3 regions of the Pseudomonas sp. CCI3.1 genome follow, and region 2 is predicted to be linked to each of the others. Evidence: riboswitches for the same ligand, from Rfam matches in the RefSeq annotation. Region 2 holds a riboswitch; each other region holds the start of a gene.

Region 1 (2,259 bases), 4.1 Mb from region 2:
CGGCGTACCGTCGAACAACCCCATGACGCCTTCGATCAGGATCAGGTCTGCTTCACCGGCGGCCTCCCACAGCAGGCGGCGACTTTCATCCGCACCCACCATCCACAAATCCACCTGATACACCGGCGCACCGCTGGCACGCTCCAGAATCATCGGGTCGAGAAAATCCGGGCCACATTTAAACACCCGCACTTTGCGCCCCTGATTGCGATGCAATCGGGCCAAGGCAGCGGTTACGGTGGTCTTGCCCTGACCGGAAGCCGGCGCGGCGATCAACACCGCCGGGCAATGACGCGACTCTCTCATGCTGGAACACTCACAATTCGATGCCTTTCTGAGCTTTGATCCCGGCCTGAAAGGCGTGTTTGACCACACCCATTTCGGTCACGGTATCGGCCAGGTCTATCAGTTCAGGTTTGGCGCCACGTCCGGTGACCAGTACATGCTGCATCAAAGGACGGGCCTGCAGGTCGGCGAGGATCTGCTCAAGGTCCAGGTAGCCATGCTTGAGTGCGATGTTCAGCTCATCCAGTACCACCAGCCCGATGGACGGGTCACGCAGCATTTCTCGGGACACTTCCCACGCGGCTTCGGCAGCGGCGATATCGCGTTGGCGATCCTGGGTTTCCCAGGTAAAGCCTTCGCCCATCACGTGGTAGCGCACCTGCTCGGGGAAGCGGCGAAAGAAGATCTCTTCGCCGGTGCTGTTGCGTCCCTTGATGAACTGCACCACGCCGCACTGCATGCCGTGGCCCATGGCCCGGGCCAGCATGCCAAAAGCGGAACTGCTTTTGCCTTTACCATTGCCGGTCAACACCAGCAGTAGCCCGCACTCATTGGGCGAGCTGGCAATGCGCTCATCCATGACGGCTTTTTTGCGCAGCATGCGCGCCTGATGACGTTCGTCGCGTTCGGGGGATTCGTTCATGGCAGCTCTCCGTTGGGGCTCAATGATGCAAACGGGAGGCGGGGGGATAGTCAAATAATCGGCACGTCCTCGCCCGCCGCGAGGATGCTGGATGGATCAGGCCGGTCTCCGGGCTCATAAGCGGTTTAGCCCCCTGCGGGACACACCCTGACCACGCGCCTTCCCGTGAAGAAACACAGTGGCACTCAGCGTGGCATTGACTCATTTACCGTTGCGGGGGCAGCGCCGGGATCATGGCGGTTGTGTGGGTCAAACACGCCCTCACCGGCTTCCCTGTTTCACTCGGCCAACCTTACGTTGCCGAGCACCTGAAACAAGCCGCGAAGGTTAGAGGGTTGGGGGTGGAGCGTCAATTAAAGGTGGCACCAAAAGGGTTTATACAAAGCTGCGGGCTGAACCTTTGAGGGGCTACGCTTCTCTATGACCTACAAGACCAAACTTAATGGAGTTCTTCATGCTCAAGCGCCAGCACGCTATTGTCATCGTACTTGCGGCAGGATTGGCTGCCTGCGGCGAGACTTCGACCCTGCAAGTGAGTGATGGCACCGGCCCGTCGCCGAAGCTGCCTGAACCGAACAAGACGCTTATACCCACCGTCAATATCGCCCCGGCGGTCGGTTGGGCTGAGGGCTCCACACCGATTGCCGCCCAAGGTTTGAAGGTCGCCGCTTTCGCCGAAGGCCTGGACCATCCGCGCTGGCTCTACGTATTGCCCAACGGCGATGTGCTGGTCGCGGAAACCAATGCACCGCCCAAGCCGGATGACAGCAAGGGTATCAAGGGCTGGATCGCGGACAAAGTCATGAGCCGCGCAGGCGCCGGTGTGCCGAGCGCGAACAGGATCACCTTGTTGCGCGATGCAGACCACGACGGAGTGGCTGAAACTCGCACGGTTTTTCTCGACAATCTGAACTCCCCCTTTGGCATGACCCTCGTAGGCAACGATCTGTATGTCGCCGACGCCGACAAGCTGCTGCGCTTCCCCTATCAGGCGGGCGAAAACAGCATCAAGGCGAAGCCGGTCAAGGTCCTCGATTTGCCAGGCGGCCCGCTGAACCATCACTGGACTAAAAACGTCATCGCCAGCCCTGATGGCACCAAGCTGTATGTCACCGTTGGCTCCAACAGCAACGTGGGCGAGAACGGCATGGACAAGGAAGAAGGCCGCGCCGCGATCTGGGAGGTTGATCGCGCTACCGGCAATCACCGGATTTTCGCTTCTGGCCTGCGCAACCCCAACGGCCTGGACTGGGAACCCAAAACCGGCACACTCTGGACAGCAGTTAACGAACGTGACGAAATCGGCAGCGATCTGGTCCCCGATTACATCA
Region 2 (2,259 bases):
GCTGGCGGATCAAGGGCCACACATGGGTCTTCATCCACAGCACGGCATCCCAGTTCGGCGCGTGGCGAAAATTGCCGATGCTTAAAAAGTGCTGACGCTGTTCATACGGCACGAACGCCTCAGGCACGCTGTCGACCATCAGCGGGCACCAGTGCAGCAGGGCCTTGGGCACGTTGAACTGCTCGACCAGCAGATCGATCTCGTATTCTGAAATCATCAGGTTCAGGTCACTGCGATAGATCGCGGCAATCTCCCGTTGGGCCAGGTCGGCGTCGGCCATCTGCTCAAAAGTGTCGCGCTGCGCCGGGGCGAACAGGCTGCTGAAATCGTCCTGCTCGGTGTTTTGCTTGAGCCGCGCCTTGAGTTGCAGGTGACGGGCATCGCGCAGGCTTTGCAGATCGGAGGTTTCCAGCACGCGCAAGGCTTGGGGGCAATGCTTCTCGACGCGCCAGCCGAATTGCTCCTCCATCATGAAACGGTCGAACAGCACGATATCCGGGGCCAGTTCGGTGATAAAGGCATCAAAGCTGCTGTTATTGAGCTCGATCGTGACTTCGTCGATGCCTAGCGCTGCAAGGTCGGCCTTGTGCTCGCCAATCCCGGCCGGGCTGCTGAACGTGATCTGCCAGCCTTGCTGCAAGAAACTCTCGATGATTTGCATCATGTGCCCGCCCGCCGCCGAAGAGCGCGGTTCGGGCCACACGTAACCAATGATCAGGACGCGGGTCGGGCAGGTGGAGGGCATGGGCAGATCCTTGAAGCAAGGCGGCTAAAAAAAGGTGGCAATTAGAACACAAGTGCATGCAGCACCGATCCCTGCAGTCAGGTTTTGCGCGATTCCTGCGGAAGCTGGCCTGCCAGCGATGCAGGCGGTGAGGTGTTGCAGATACACCGCAATGATGCCATCGCCAGCAGGCTGGCTCCCACAGTAGTCAGTTGACCTGTTACAACGCACTGCGTAGCCTTGCGCGTTCGAGGTTCTTCGCAACGCGAAGCTAAGAAGGGAACGCGGTATGCCGCGGCTGCCCCCGCAACTGTAAACGGTCATTTACCTTGCTACGCCACTGCTGAATACGCGGGAAGGCGCAGGGTAGGGCTCAGCTCAGACTGATGCCCAGCCGTAAGCCAGGAGACCTGCCTCGTGACAGATTCTTACTTCAACCGGGCGGGGTGATCCGGTGGCGAAGACTGACCGCGCACTGCCTGCGGTCGTCGTCCCGTATGCCCGCCGCTTAGCACAAGGGCATCCGATGAAAACACTGGCCAAAACCCCCGTTACGATCGTTACCGGGTTTCTCGGTTCGGGCAAAACCACGTTGCTGCGCCACATGCTCGATAACGCCCAGGGCCGTCGCATTGCCGTGATCGTCAATGAATTCGGCGAGCTGGGCATCGATGGAGAGATCCTCAAGCAGTGCACCATCGGCTGCACCGAAGAAGAAGCCAACGGTCGTGTGTACGAGCTGGCCAACGGCTGCCTGTGCTGCACCGTGCAGGAAGAGTTCTTCCCGGTCATGCGTGAACTGGTTGCTCGTCGTGGCGATATCGACCATATCCTGATCGAAACCTCCGGTCTGGCTCTGCCAAAACCGTTGGTGCAAGCCTTCCAGTGGCCAGAAATCCGCAGCGCCTGCACCGTGGATGCGGTGATTACCGTGGTCGACAGCCCGGCCGTGGCCGCTGGCACCTTTGCCGCGTTCCCGGACCAGGTTGATGCCCAGCGCAAGCTTGATCCGAACCTGGACCATGAGTCGCCGCTGCACGAGCTGTTCGCTGATCAACTGGCCAGTGCTGATCTGGTGATCCTCAACAAGGCCGACCTGATCAGCCCTGAAGACCTGGCAAAAGTGCGCGCCGAAGTGGCTGAAGAACTGCCGCCAGCAGTCAAGATCATTGAAGCCAGCAGCGGCCGCTTGCCGTTGGACGTGTTGCTGGGTCTGGGCGCAGGCTCTGAAGATCATATCGATGGCCGCCACAGCCACCATGACCATCACCACGACGGCGATGATGACCACGACGACCACGACCACGACGCTTTCGACTCGATTTCCATCGAGCTGCCGGAGGGCGAGGAGCGTGTACTGATGGAAGCGCTGACCCAGTTGGTGGTCAAGCACGGCATTCTGCGGGTCAAGGGCTTTGCGGCGATCCCGGGCAAGCCGATGCGCCTGCTGATTCAGGGTGTGGGCACGCGCTTTGACAAGCACTTCGACCGCGCCTGGGGCCGTGACGAAGCGCGCACCACCAAGCTGGTGCTGA
Region 3 (2,259 bases), 110 kb from region 2:
CACGAATAACGCGGCACTGAGCACACCAACCGCCAGGGGCAAGCCAACGTTGCGACTCAGGAGCTTGCGAAAGCTTCGCTCATCAATTGATGCAGGTGAGTTCATTTTCAGGCCTGTGAGCAGTCTTAAAAAACTGGAGTTTGCCGGATTACCGAGCAATAGTTCTATTTTCTTACCCTCATAAAGCACTTTTTCGTACAAACAGACACACTCAAACGCAGGTCAAGGCTATCCTTGCTGCTTGCCAGACCCACGCTTAAATTTTTATCGAGATCATGATTATGTCCGCCACACCCTCCACCATCCTTGTGGTTGAAGACGACGCCATTGTTCGGATGCTGATCGTTGACGTGCTGCAAGAACTGGAGTTCAGCGTGCTTGAGGCCGATGGCAGCGAGCAGGCCATGGAAATGCTAGAGGATGCGGCCCAGCACATTGACCTGTTAATGACCGACGTCGGATTACCGGGCATGGACGGCCGGGAGCTGGCAAGCAAGGCCCGCCAATTGCGCCAAAAACTGCCCATCCTGTTCGCCAGCGGCTATGCCGAAACCCTTGAGGTTGCAGAGGGCATGGCGGTGATTGGCAAACCTTTTTCCATTGACCAACTGCGTGACAAAGTCAAAAGCATGCTGACCGCCTGACGTGTAGCTGTTCTCTTATTGGACAAGGCCCTGTGGGAGCGAGCCTGCTAGCGAATGATTTTCGCGAGCAGGCTCGCTCCCACAGTAGAGGTGTATCTATCGCCCTTGAATTGACGCTTCCAACGGGCTGTGGTTTCCTACACATCTTGTATCAGGTGCCCTTCACAGGGTGAAACGGGAAACCGGTGCGTCAGGCGTTCAGTCCTGACAAGTCCGGCGCTGCCCCCGCAACGGTAAGCGAGAGAAACATCAGATCCACTGTGCCGTGTGCATGGGAAGGAGATGTTTGCAGGCTCAACCCTTGAGCCCCTCGCAAGCCCGGAGACCGGCCTGGTTATTTGAATGACAAACCCGCGGTGGGCGGGCGCTGTTTAACCCTGCGGGCTTCGTTCGTGGGGTTTTCTTGCGCTTTGCTGCCCGTCGTCTGACCAGAGGCAAGCGCCATGTCCATTAGCACCAGCCGTACCCATTCCGCTGCTACCACTGCCACTCAAAGCCAACGCATTGTGGCTGCTGTCGGCGCTGCGGTGCTGGGAGCCTTTCTTGTCTACTTCGCCGGGTTCTCGCATATCGATGCGGTCCACAATGCGGCCCATGACACCCGTCACAGCTCCGCCTTCCCGTGCCATTGAGACTGCCTGCCATGATTAAGCGTATCGCTCAAACCGCAGGCTTCACCGGCTTGCTGGCCGCCCTGCTGCTGACCTTGATGCAAAGCCTGTGGGTTTCCCCGCTGATTTTGCAGGCCGAAACCTATGAAAAACCTGCCGCCACAGAAGTGCACGAGCATGCCGACATGGCCATGCCTGCCCATGAACACGACGCCGAGGCCTGGGAGCCGGAAGATGGCTGGCAGCGCGTGCTGTCCACCACTGGCGGCAATCTGGTGGTGGCTGTCGGTTTTGCCTTGATGCTGGCGGGTCTTTACACCTTGCGTGCCCCGACCCGCACGTCCCAGGGTCTGCTCTGGGGGCTTGCCGGTTATGCGGTGTTCTGCCTGGCCCCAACCCTGGGCCTGCCGCCCGAGCTGCCGGGCACTGCAGCGGCCGACTTGCTGCAACGCCAACTCTGGTGGGTCAGCACCGCAGCCTCGACCGCAGTGGCAATCGCATTGCTGGTCTTTGGCAAGCATTGGGCGCTGAAAGTGCTGGGCGTGGCGATTCTGGTGGTACCGCATATTTTTGGGGCGCCGCAGCCACTGGTGCACTCAAGCCTGGCTCCTGAAGCACTGGAATCTCAGTTCAAGATTGCCTCGCAGCTGACCAACTTCGCTTTTTGGCTGGCACTGGGCGTGATTAGCGCCTGGCTGTTTCGCCGCAAGTCTGAAGGCCAGTACTCGGCATGACGGCAACGGGCACAGTGCCAATCCTGGTGATGGGTCTGGGCTGCCGCCAGGGATGCAGCGTTGCGCAGCTTTTGAGTTTGATCGAAAGCTCCCTGGCTCAGGCCGGGATCGCACTGAGCGCGGTCAGTGGCTTGGCCAGTATCGATCTCAAGCGCCAGGAACCCTCGCTGCTGCAACTGGCAGCCCAACTGAACCTGGGGTTTGAGGTCTTCAATGCTGAACAGCTTGCCCCGTACGCGTCACAGCTGAGTCATCGCTCCAACATTGCGT

Evidence for each region. A riboswitch is a leader RNA that binds a small molecule or an ion and turns the genes downstream of it on or off. The one in region 2 is predicted to bind cobalamin.
Region 1: linked by a shared signal. The riboswitch ahead of cobO (cob(I)yrinic acid a,c-diamide adenosyltransferase) and the one ahead of cobW (cobalamin biosynthesis protein CobW) in region 2 are both predicted to bind cobalamin.
Region 3: linked by a shared signal. The riboswitch ahead of RGV06_RS00890 (CbtB domain-containing protein) and the one ahead of cobW (cobalamin biosynthesis protein CobW) in region 2 are both predicted to bind cobalamin.

Annotation. Positions count from the first base shown of each region.
Region 1 covers NZ_JAVIWO010000001.1:4,419,864-4,422,122, reverse strand. The annotation lists gene RGV06_RS20270 (cobyrinate a,c-diamide synthase) at 1-306, opposite strand, end outside; gene cobO (cob(I)yrinic acid a,c-diamide adenosyltransferase) at 317-928, opposite strand; cobalamin riboswitch at 1,010-1,255, opposite strand; gene RGV06_RS20260 (PQQ-dependent sugar dehydrogenase) at 1,383-2,259, shown strand, end outside.
Region 2 covers NZ_JAVIWO010000001.1:330,308-332,566, forward strand. The annotation lists gene RGV06_RS01305 (glycosyltransferase) at 1-745, opposite strand, end outside; cobalamin riboswitch at 959-1,157, shown strand; gene cobW (cobalamin biosynthesis protein CobW) at 1,251-2,259, shown strand, end outside.
Region 3 covers NZ_JAVIWO010000001.1:219,529-221,787, reverse strand. The annotation lists gene RGV06_RS00900 (response regulator) at 1-105, opposite strand, end outside; gene RGV06_RS00895 (response regulator) at 282-644, shown strand; cobalamin riboswitch at 781-993, shown strand; gene RGV06_RS00890 (CbtB domain-containing protein) at 1,088-1,276, shown strand; gene RGV06_RS00885 (CbtA family protein) at 1,288-1,989, shown strand; gene RGV06_RS00880 (cobalamin biosynthesis protein) at 1,986-2,259, shown strand, end outside.